Regions from separate parts of the Pseudobacillus sp. 179-B 2D1 NHS genome, predicted to be linked through region 1. Evidence: riboswitches for the same ligand, from Rfam matches in the RefSeq annotation. Region 1 holds a riboswitch; each other region holds the start of a gene.
The links. Region 1 has a riboswitch for thiamine pyrophosphate ahead of ACH0BF_RS13410 (thiazole synthase). Riboswitches for the same ligand answer to the same signal wherever they lie in the genome.
Positions count from the first base shown of each region.

Region 1 (3,247 bases):
GCTGTTTTAGTCTCTTTTTCACTTCATCTACCGAACGATTATCAGAAATCTCAAATTGGCTATTGTTTTCTTTTTTGTTAGCATATCCGCCTACAACAGTAGAGGAGGCAGCAGACATTTTTGTTACCCCGAGCTTAATGAGATGATCTCTGAGTTCCGCCTCTTCACGTGTAGAGAGTGTAATACCTGCTCGCGGCATAAATAGACGAAAGGCAAGCATAGCCTGGACAAGGTCTTTATCCTCTACATTAACCCGCGGCTCGAATCCACCCAGGTTCGGACGAATGCGAGGAAAAGAAACGGCAATTTCTGTTTCTATATATTTTTTCTGCAAATACCTTGCATGCAGAGCGGTGAAAAATACTTCCTTCTGCCAATTATCCATTCCAAGCAGGGCGCCGATATTGACTGATCTCATCCCGGCCTGACAGCCTCTCTCTGGTGCATCAAGACGGTAACGGTAATTTCTTTTTGGTCCTTTTATATGAATCTCTTTATACACTTCCTCATTGTATACCTCCTGGTAAACCGTGAGCCCATCTACCCCAGCCTGAAAAAGCTGATGATATTCTTCCGTATCAAGCGGCTGTACCTCGATGGCGATTGAAGAGGCATGCTTTCTCAAAATTTTTGCGCCTTCCGCCAGATAAGCTACCGATGAATGAATACGTGATTCTCCTGTCAGCAAAATAACGTGCTGAATCCCCATATCCTTTAACGCCTTTGCTTCCTGGTCAATTTCTAATGACGTTAACTTTCGTCTTGGAAAATCATTATCAAAGCTAAAGCTGCAGTAAGCACATTTATTCACACAATAGTCTGTTAAGTAAAGCGGGGCATACAAGGAGATTACTTTACCAAAATTCCGAACTGTTAATCGCTGGGCTTTTTGAGCCATTTCTTCTAAACGTTCGCTGCCTGCAGGGGAAAGAAGCGCCAATAGGTCTTGTTCATTCAAATCGTCTTTATTTAAAGCTCTATCTACATCGGTTGTCGTCATGCTAGCTAACCACTCTTCATATGGTTGATCTTTGATTGAACGGTACACCTCATAAAAACTCAAAAAAATCCCTCCTTTTTAACGTAAAAATCCAGTTAACGGGGAGGAAGCGGCTGCTTTTTGCGACACTGCTCCCAGCCCCGCCAGATAAGCCTGTCTTCCAGCCTTAACAGCTAAATTGAACGCTTTAGCCATGCTTACCGGGTCATCAGCTGTGGCAATTGCCGTATTGACTAGCACCGCGTCAGCCCCCATCTCCATGGCTTCAGCTGCCTCAGACGGTTTGCCGATCCCTGCATCAACAATAATAGGCAGTGTTTTTTCTTCTATTAGAATCCGAATCATTTCCTTCATCCGGATGCCCCGGTTTGACCCTATCGGTGAACCGAGCGGCATAATGGCTGCCGCCCCAGCATCTGCTAGCTTTTTTGCTGCCATTAAATCCGGATTCATATAAGGAAGAACAATAAATCCTTCGTTAGCAAGGATTTCTGTAGCTCGAATGGTTTCTTCATTATCAGGCAACAAATACTTCTGATCGGAAATGACCTCAATTTTAATCCAGTTGCCCATCCCAGCGGCTCTGGCCAGTCTTGCAATTCTAACTGCTTCCTCGGCATTTCTAGCTCCCGAGGTATTGGGCATGATAATCATATTCGGCGGAATATCTTCTAAAATATTTTCATGCTCCGCTTCTAAATCTACCCTTCTCACCGCCACGGTAACTACTTCTGATTCTGATTCAGCAAAAGCCTGTCTCATGACCGAGTGATCTGCAAACTTTCCTGTGCCGGTAAAAAGCCGATTCGTTAACCTCGCTTGACCAATCATCAATTCATCCATTTATATTCCTCCTTTTTGCAATAAAAAAAGCCTGCCACAACGGCAGGCTTTTCTTTATGTACACCAAATAAACATACATAAATAAAGACAGCTTCCCTCCGTTGGTACTAACCAAATCAGGTTCAAGGGTTAGATGCATGCATCCTCTCAGCCTTAAAGGCACCCCTAGCTAAATTTTCTATTTAATTTTCTCTATTATACTCTGAATCTTCTAAATTGTTAAGCGTTTTTTGCGATTTTAATAAATCTCTAATTTCTGTAAGGAGCTCTTCCTCTTTTGAAAGTGAAGGCGTCTCCTCCTCCTTTTCCTGACGGTATAACTTATTAAATACCCGTACAAAGAGAAAAAGAGCAAATGAGATAATTAAAAAATGAACAATGGATTGTATGAAGAGACCATATTTCACCTCAGCTCCTCCGAAGCGAAACATTAACTTTGAAAAATTAATGCCCCCTATAAGCAGTCCAATGATCGGCATAATAATGTCCTGCACGAGAGAAGAAACGATTTTACCAAAAGCAGCTCCGATAATAACACCGATCGCCAGATCAATGACATTGCCGCGCATGGCAAATTTCTTAAATTCTTGCAACAACTTGGTTAAACTCCTTTCAGCTATCCTTTCAACGACCAACTCATTTTGACTCAACCTTGGCTCCTACACCAATCCGTTTCATCTCGCCCCAATCTTTCTTGCCAGCTAAAAATTGTAAAAAACCTTCTACCCGCCACTTGATCGTCAAAGGACGATACCAGAAGGTTTCAGAGAGCGCATAGAAAAATAGCTTCACAATATTGGCTGGTTTCGGATATTTCCTCAAGCTCCATTCTTCCAGAAGCACACCGCTCATAGATAAAATAGAACCGTATAAAAAAGATAGAGAAGCCATCAATATAGTGACCTCGGCATTAATAAATGAAAATAGGACCCCGAATAGGATAAGAATATAGCCGGCTAATTCAACGAATACACCCATCAGCTCAATCAAAAAGAAATAAGCCATGGATAGCACGCCTACAAGTCCATATTTAGGATTGAACAGCATATCTTTATGGTTCCAAATTACTTCGCAGAGCCCACGATGCCACCGCTGGCGCTGTCTACGCAAATAAAGCGCAGACTCTGGAGCTTCTGTCCAGCAGACGGGGTCCGGAACATACAGTATCTTTTTATTGAGCCCTTCTTCTTTAATCATCCGGTGCAGGCGCACCACAAGGTCCATGTCTTCTCCAACGGTGTTTGTGCGATAGCCGCCAATCCGAATGACTGACTCCTTCTCAAAAACGCCAAATGCGCCTGATATAATCAGCAGCAGATTATGACGGCTCAATCCAATACGGCCTATTAAGAAGGCCCGTAAATATTCGATCACTTGCATAATGACAAAGGGTTTGTTGGATAA
Region 1 covers NZ_JBIQDP010000012.1:77,058-80,304, forward strand. The annotation lists gene thiH (2-iminoacetate synthase ThiH) at 1-1,063, opposite strand, end outside; gene ACH0BF_RS13410 (thiazole synthase) at 1,079-1,843, opposite strand; TPP riboswitch at 1,920-2,020, opposite strand; gene mscL (large conductance mechanosensitive channel protein MscL) at 2,026-2,439, opposite strand; gene ACH0BF_RS13420 (glycosyltransferase family 2 protein) at 2,480-3,247, opposite strand, start outside.

Region 2 (3,247 bases), on a different contig from region 1:
ACGGGTTGTATTTAAGAAAATTTCTTCCAGTCTCGCAAGCTCTCTTTCACTCTTTCCTGCTGTATGCTCATCTAAAAGCTCAATACACCATGTGGCGAGTTCACCAAACTCTTTAGATGAATACATTTTGATCCAGTCACCATATAACTCATGCTCGCTGGCTCCTGGAATTTCATTTAGCTCTTTGCCGATCTCCCAATAGCTCCACGCACATGGAAGAAGAGCGGCAATCAACTCGGCAAGCGTGCCATTCTGACTGACATGAAGCATGTAATGCGTATAAGCAAGCGTAATTGGAGACGGCTTGGCCTGTTCAAGCTCTTCCTCAGAAATGCCAAAACGGGCTGCATACTGGCGGTGAAGTGCCATTTCAAAATTAAGTGTTTCATTCAGCAATGAAGCGAATTTCCCCATCGTTTCTACATCTGTTGCTTTCACTGCTCCAAGGGCAAATACCTTAGAATAATCAATTAAATATAAATAATCCTGAACCATATAAAAACGGAACTTCCGCTGGTCGAGCGTGCCGTCCCCAATTCCTCTCACGAAAGGATGATGATGATTTTTTCTCCAGATCGGCTGAAGTTTTTCATGAAGCCTTTCACTGAACTTTATATTCGTGCTACTCACTTTCATATGTGATTCCTCCTCTAAAGATCATCTATACATATTTCTGTTGTGCCTATAGCTGTTCACACCCCAGAGTATTCATCTTACCTATCCATGCTTCGGTGTGTGACACCAAGTGTAGATAAACGACAAAATCACTTTCGTGTAATCGACAAGCTGTTCAATCGACAGCTGCTCATTGATCGAATGAGCATTCATTAAATCCCCCGGTCCATAGATAACGGTAGGAATACCGGCATCAGCAAGCCATCCCCCATCTGTAACAGTTGGGGAAATATCAATCATCGGAGCCTTACCAAGCACATCTGAGTGAGACTGGGTGAGAATTTGTACAGCAGCGTGACTCCCATCTACTTCAAAAGAAGGAAACACTTCTCCCCTTTCTTCAATCATTGATGTGCCACCCCACTTAAATGAAGGAGGGTTATGCCTCATCCATACATCTCCGTTTGCTACATGACGAATATGATCTTCCACCTCCTTAGCTACCTGTTCATAGGTTTCATTGGGATAATAGTGAACAGTAATCCAAAGCCGGCATTCGTCGGCAATAAAAGCGGCGTGTCTCCCGCCTTCAATAACAGCGGGATTAATTGTATTTGTCCCCGGCAAAAATCCTGGATAGCTTTTAGTTACCGCCCAGTGGCGCTCCAATTCCTGCAGCCCTTCAATGATTTTCATCATTTTTTCTATAGCACTGGCTCCAAACAACTTTCCGCCGGCATGTACCATATTTCTTCGAGTCGCATCGTGATACGTTTGGTTGCTTTTTAAAGTAATCCAGCCTGTAATCACGCCTCCCTGCCCTTGTATATGTAGATCACTCGTATCAACAACTACCGCAAAGTCCGCTTTATAGCCCCGTTTGCAGCACTCCAGCGTACCAGCTTCACCTACCTCTTCACCGATAACCGATTGAAAAAGCACGTCCCCCGGAAGCGTCATTCCTGCATCATGGAGCAGCTGTAAAGCGAATAAAGCACCAGCAAGCCCTCCTTTCATGTCAGCGGCCCCGCGTCCAATCACTGATCCCTCCTTGACAACAGCCTGAAATGGATCGGCTTTCCACCCCTCATCTTCATGTATTTCTGCCACGTCTATATGTCCATTAATAATTAAACTTTGGTACTTCTCAGCATCTGTCCCTGGCCATCTTCCAACAACATTCGGGTCATTTGGGTGCACGTCCCATCTATCTACCGAAAAATCTAAGCCTTTTAAAAAATCAGCTATAAACGACTGGGCTTCTGCAGTATTTCGTGCCGGAGGAGCAGGCGTTTCGAAAGAGATCAGCTTCTTCAATAAATGAACGATCTCTTCCTGACGGCGCTCCACTTGTTCCAGGAGTATATCTAGCTTTTTTTCCATAGCCATCCCCTCTCTATTGACATGTAGACTAATATTATTACCTACACGTAAAAAAACCGCTCCTCATCAAGGGAAGCGGCTGTATAATTTTTTATCTTGCTGCAGGATTAGAAAGACTGCAGTTCAATATCAGGATACGACCTCTTCCCTCCGCTGGCATTATCCAGTTCAGGTAATAAGGGTTGAGGCCATTTACCTCTCTCAGCTTTTGCAAGCACCCCCAAGGACCAACTATTCAATTAGATTCTGCTGTTAGCTTGATCGTAATCACCAGTAATTTTCAATAAAATTTATGCTATTTAAATAGATAGTATTGATCATTTATTTTTCCCAATAGCCGTATATTAATAGAAGAGGCTAAAGATAAAGACTCCTCTGTACACATCAGGCTAATTGGAAAAAATCATCTTGCAAGGACCGTCACCTCATACGGAACGAAGTGGCCATCGGGTCATGAGTTCTACAGTAAAACAGATAACGAAGAAAGCAAGCATTTGTTAATGGCTGAGAAGTCTTACTTTTTAGGAAGGAGTGACACCGGGTTGTATTATTCTTATCCGTTTCAAAATCTTTACATGGCCCCGTTTGCAGGCACTTATCCTCACCATCGAGCCCTTCAACCAGTGGCCTCATGTCATCCTCCGTCCTTAAGGCCTTATCCTGAAGTGAATCCTGCTTTATTTAAACAATCCGCTCAATCAATCAAGCAGCTGCTGAATGAAACAAATTTGCTGTTAAATAAATTAACAGATAGCAGCGACTTTGCTCTTCGATTAATGACTGCTGCCCAGGCTGCCAATCGGCAAGAAGTGGAACGGCTGGTGCGATCAGCTGGTATATCAAGAAAAACAAATATTTCATTTAACCCTGATTCCTTCCGAATTGAGCTCAGAACCACTGCAGCAAACTTAGAATGCTGCAAGTTGGCTATTGCCCTTCGGTGGCGTTAAGGCTCTAACCGATATTTCCATGCGTTCAATTTAACTAGTCGCCTTACGAGCAAGAGACCGATAATTGATCCTGACAAGCTGCTGACGAGAAAAGCTGGCAAGAAGAAAAAAGCACCAGCCGCTGTTCCCATCAATATCTTTGCATAGGGAACGGCAAATAAAGGAGCAATGATTCCTGACCCAGTCACTTCTCCGATAGAAGCGGCCCATGTTCGGCTTGTTTTTTGATAAATATAGCCGGCGAGAAATGCACCAATCATGCCTCCCGGAAATGCTAGAAGTGAACCGGTTCCCATTAA
Region 2 covers NZ_JBIQDP010000002.1:93,420-96,666, forward strand. The annotation lists gene tenA (thiaminase II) at 1-615, opposite strand, end outside; gene ACH0BF_RS02810 (acetylornithine deacetylase) at 718-1,998, opposite strand; TPP riboswitch at 2,126-2,230, opposite strand; gene ACH0BF_RS02815 (YuzC family spore coat inner layer protein) at 2,541-2,948, shown strand; gene thiW (energy coupling factor transporter S component ThiW) at 2,945-3,247, opposite strand, start outside.
Region 2: it holds a riboswitch for thiamine pyrophosphate, as region 1 does, so the genes downstream of both, ACH0BF_RS02810 (acetylornithine deacetylase) here and ACH0BF_RS13410 (thiazole synthase) in region 1, are expected to answer to the same signal.

Region 3 (3,247 bases), on a different contig from region 1:
TCGGAATCGGACTGGATGGCAGCAAGCTTTCTCCCATTAATTCATTGATCATGGAAGACTTTCCGGCTGAAAAGTGGCCATAAAAGGCGATGATATACTCCATGTTTTCCAGTTTTTCGATCAGTTCGGCACATATATAGGCACTTTGCTGGTCACCGTACTTTAAAAATAAAGCATGAAGCTGCTCTAGTTTTGGCAGAAGCAAGGCGCGGGTTGGTTTCTGGTTAGCGAGCCAGTTTTTTAATTTCTCGGTTAACATGCAGCATCCTCCTTTCTGCTTTCAGCGGTATTTTATTTACGCACTCCCCCTATGTAATCTCGGCTTCTTTGCCTATTTCTGGATAGGTTTCTTTTAAAAATGCTACGGATTGTTTGATTAATACTTTTAAAACATCAACATTAATATCGGCTAATTTATTAATATAGACGCATGCTTTCCCAGTAGTATGTTTTCCGAAGCTTTTTAACAGTTCCTCACGCTTTGTGTCACCCGGTGCAAAATACAAACTTATTTTAGCTTTTCGAGGTGAAAAGCCAACTAACGGTGCGTCTCCTTCATGGCCGGATTTATATTTATAATGATACGAACCGAATCCAATAATGCTCGGCCCCCACATTTTTGCTTCAAAACCCGTCGTTTCGGTAAAAATATCTAGTAATTTATACGCATCTTCCCGTTTTTTGGGGCTTTCAATAGCTTCAATAAACTCAATCACATTGTTATCCGTTTCCTTTGTTTTTAACTCATACATATAGAGTCACTCCTATATTTTTAACTTTTATACAGTCAAAGCGAGTATAACTGCGGAAGTGCAGGTCGCTTAGCTACACCAGCTGTAAATTAATCAACTAACGTAATCAGAAATATCGTCTCCAATTTCCAGTGCGCTACGATAAAGATTTCTCTATCAATCTTTATTACTCCTTTATTAAGCGCAAATTCTCAAGTTAACAGTCTATATGAGAAAGCAGGAAAGAATCAAACGTTCTCTACGCCCCGTTGTAAATGGCAACGTGACCGGCTTGGCATTTTAGCAGCCCTTAATAAAAAAATTTTCTGAACAGACTCGCAGCTCTTCTACAAATATAAGAATAAAAAGCGGGTTTCGGCAAATCTTCTCTCTGCACAAAAAAACAGGAGCTGAATTTAATGGATCAGCTCCTGTTTTATGTGTTTATTAGTAACTGGCCGAACTATTTTCAACAGGAATGGACTGTTTGTAAAAGCGCGGCGCTGTCTTTTTCAAAAATAGTAGTACAGCTGACGTAATTAACATTTCCGGAAGCAAATAAGAAAGGTTGTACAAGAAAGAATAAACGGCGACCGGTGTTCCTTCCGGTGCCGAACTGCCGAACCAGACGACGCCGGAAACGAAGTGGCAGATAAAACGAAACACAGTACCTAACAATAGACCGGCAAAAATACGGCCCGTTGTAACTGGTTTATGGAAAACAGCAAGGCCTCCGAGTCCGAGTACAGCATAAGCAAGAGGATAATCCAACACGAGCTGCACTGGATGCACAACGTATCCACCTGTCATTAAGCTGATCAGCCCAACCAATAGACCTGTAATAAAACCAGCCTGCCAGCCGCGGCGAAAGGCCATGACGAATATTGGCACCATGACGAGGGAGATAGAACCCCCGAATGCCCAAAGAGCGCCAAACTCGACATAGCTTAATATAAGCGATAATCCTGCCATGACAGCAATTTCGATCATCGTAACCAGTTTGTTTCTTTCCATAAAAAATCCCCCTTTTCTTATCCAAAGGGGTGTACGGATACAACGGATTCTTCCGCTTATGCGAATATTTCCTGTATCTGTCACACTTTCCCTACGCTGGTACTAACCAGATCAGGTTCTTAGAGTTGAGGATGGTTCCTCTCTCAGTCTAACGACACCCCTAGTGGACTTATTGCTCTTACTATAGCATAACTATAAGGAAAATGAAATACGGGGAATCATCTCCGGTGCTTTACAGTAGTAAAAGATGGCTAGATTTTTAGAGTGACTTTCATAGGAAATTATCCATCATCTCAGCGATTTCATAAAAACTGGACTCTGCCTCTCGGCTTAGTTGTGTTACTGTCTGTTCCACATGAAAGGATTCTTTCGACTAAACGATACAATCTTATAAGGGCCTATTCATATTCTCTTCCCTCTTTTGGATGTGCCTGACTCTTTTTATTTAAAGCGTATATCTTACTCTCTTATTTCATATACGTAAGTGAATATCAGGCGAAGCATCTTTTCATAAATACTTGTTTTAAAAATATATAAAATCAGGTGAGCCGATGAATCATATTGTTAAGAGCGGTGAAACATTGACGTCTATTGCAGCGGATTACCGCATTCCTGTTTCTCAATTGATTGCAGCCAATCCGGGGATCAATATTCATTCTATCTATCCCGGCCAGCAGCTGCGTATCCCGGGACTTCCTGATCCTTCTTCTCTTCCTTATTCAATTAGCGTTTCATTGTCACAGCGCAGGCTAACCTTATTTCGTCAGGGGAAAGTACAAAAAGTCTATCCGGTGGGGGTTGGTAAAATGCTGACTGAAACGCCAACTGGAGATTTTGTTATTATTAATAAAGCACCAAACCCAGGCGGCCCATTCGGAACGATGTGGATGAGTTTATCGAAGAAATCTTATGGCATTCATGGAACGAATAATCCTTCTTCTATCGGCAAGTTTGTCTCTAAAGGCTGCATTCGCATGTATAACCGTGATGTAGAAGAACTGGCTAGAACCATTCCAATCGGTACTCCAGTTCGCATTAGACCTTAAATCGCTGAAAATTCATCTGTTGCATGTTTGAAAACAAGCAAAGGGGGGCATAACGAAACAGTAAAGGAGGAATGACTGATGACAGAAGAAAATCACGCGATTCATAAAGACGGGGAACTGCAGCCGGATATGGTGGATGATACACTTGAACGGATAAGCCCCGAAAGAATGGACAGCATTCTTGAGAATTTCAATTCCTTTAAATCTTATTTGAAAAAAAGAATAGAACTCGCTGAAAAGATCGGTTTAAATGAAGAGCAACTGGCGATTGCTACAGAAAAAATTGCCGACTATCTGGCTGATCATGCCGAGCCGAAAAACAGAGAAGAGAAGCTTCTTCAAGAGCTTTGGAATGTCGGGACACAGGATGAGCGTCACCACCTAGCTCATATGCTTGTTAAATTTGTGGATCAAGAATAGAGTGGTTCTCTTTAGTGCAAACGAAGCACTATTTAC
Region 3 covers NZ_JBIQDP010000001.1:311,466-314,712, reverse strand. The annotation lists gene ACH0BF_RS01670 (dynamin family protein) at 1-259, opposite strand, end outside; gene ACH0BF_RS01665 (DUF1801 domain-containing protein) at 309-752, opposite strand; gene thiT (energy-coupled thiamine transporter ThiT) at 1,179-1,745, opposite strand; TPP riboswitch at 1,816-1,917, opposite strand; gene ACH0BF_RS01655 (L,D-transpeptidase family protein) at 2,297-2,791, shown strand; gene ACH0BF_RS01650 (DUF3243 domain-containing protein) at 2,870-3,211, shown strand.
Region 3: it holds a riboswitch for thiamine pyrophosphate, as region 1 does, so the genes downstream of both, thiT (energy-coupled thiamine transporter ThiT) here and ACH0BF_RS13410 (thiazole synthase) in region 1, are expected to answer to the same signal.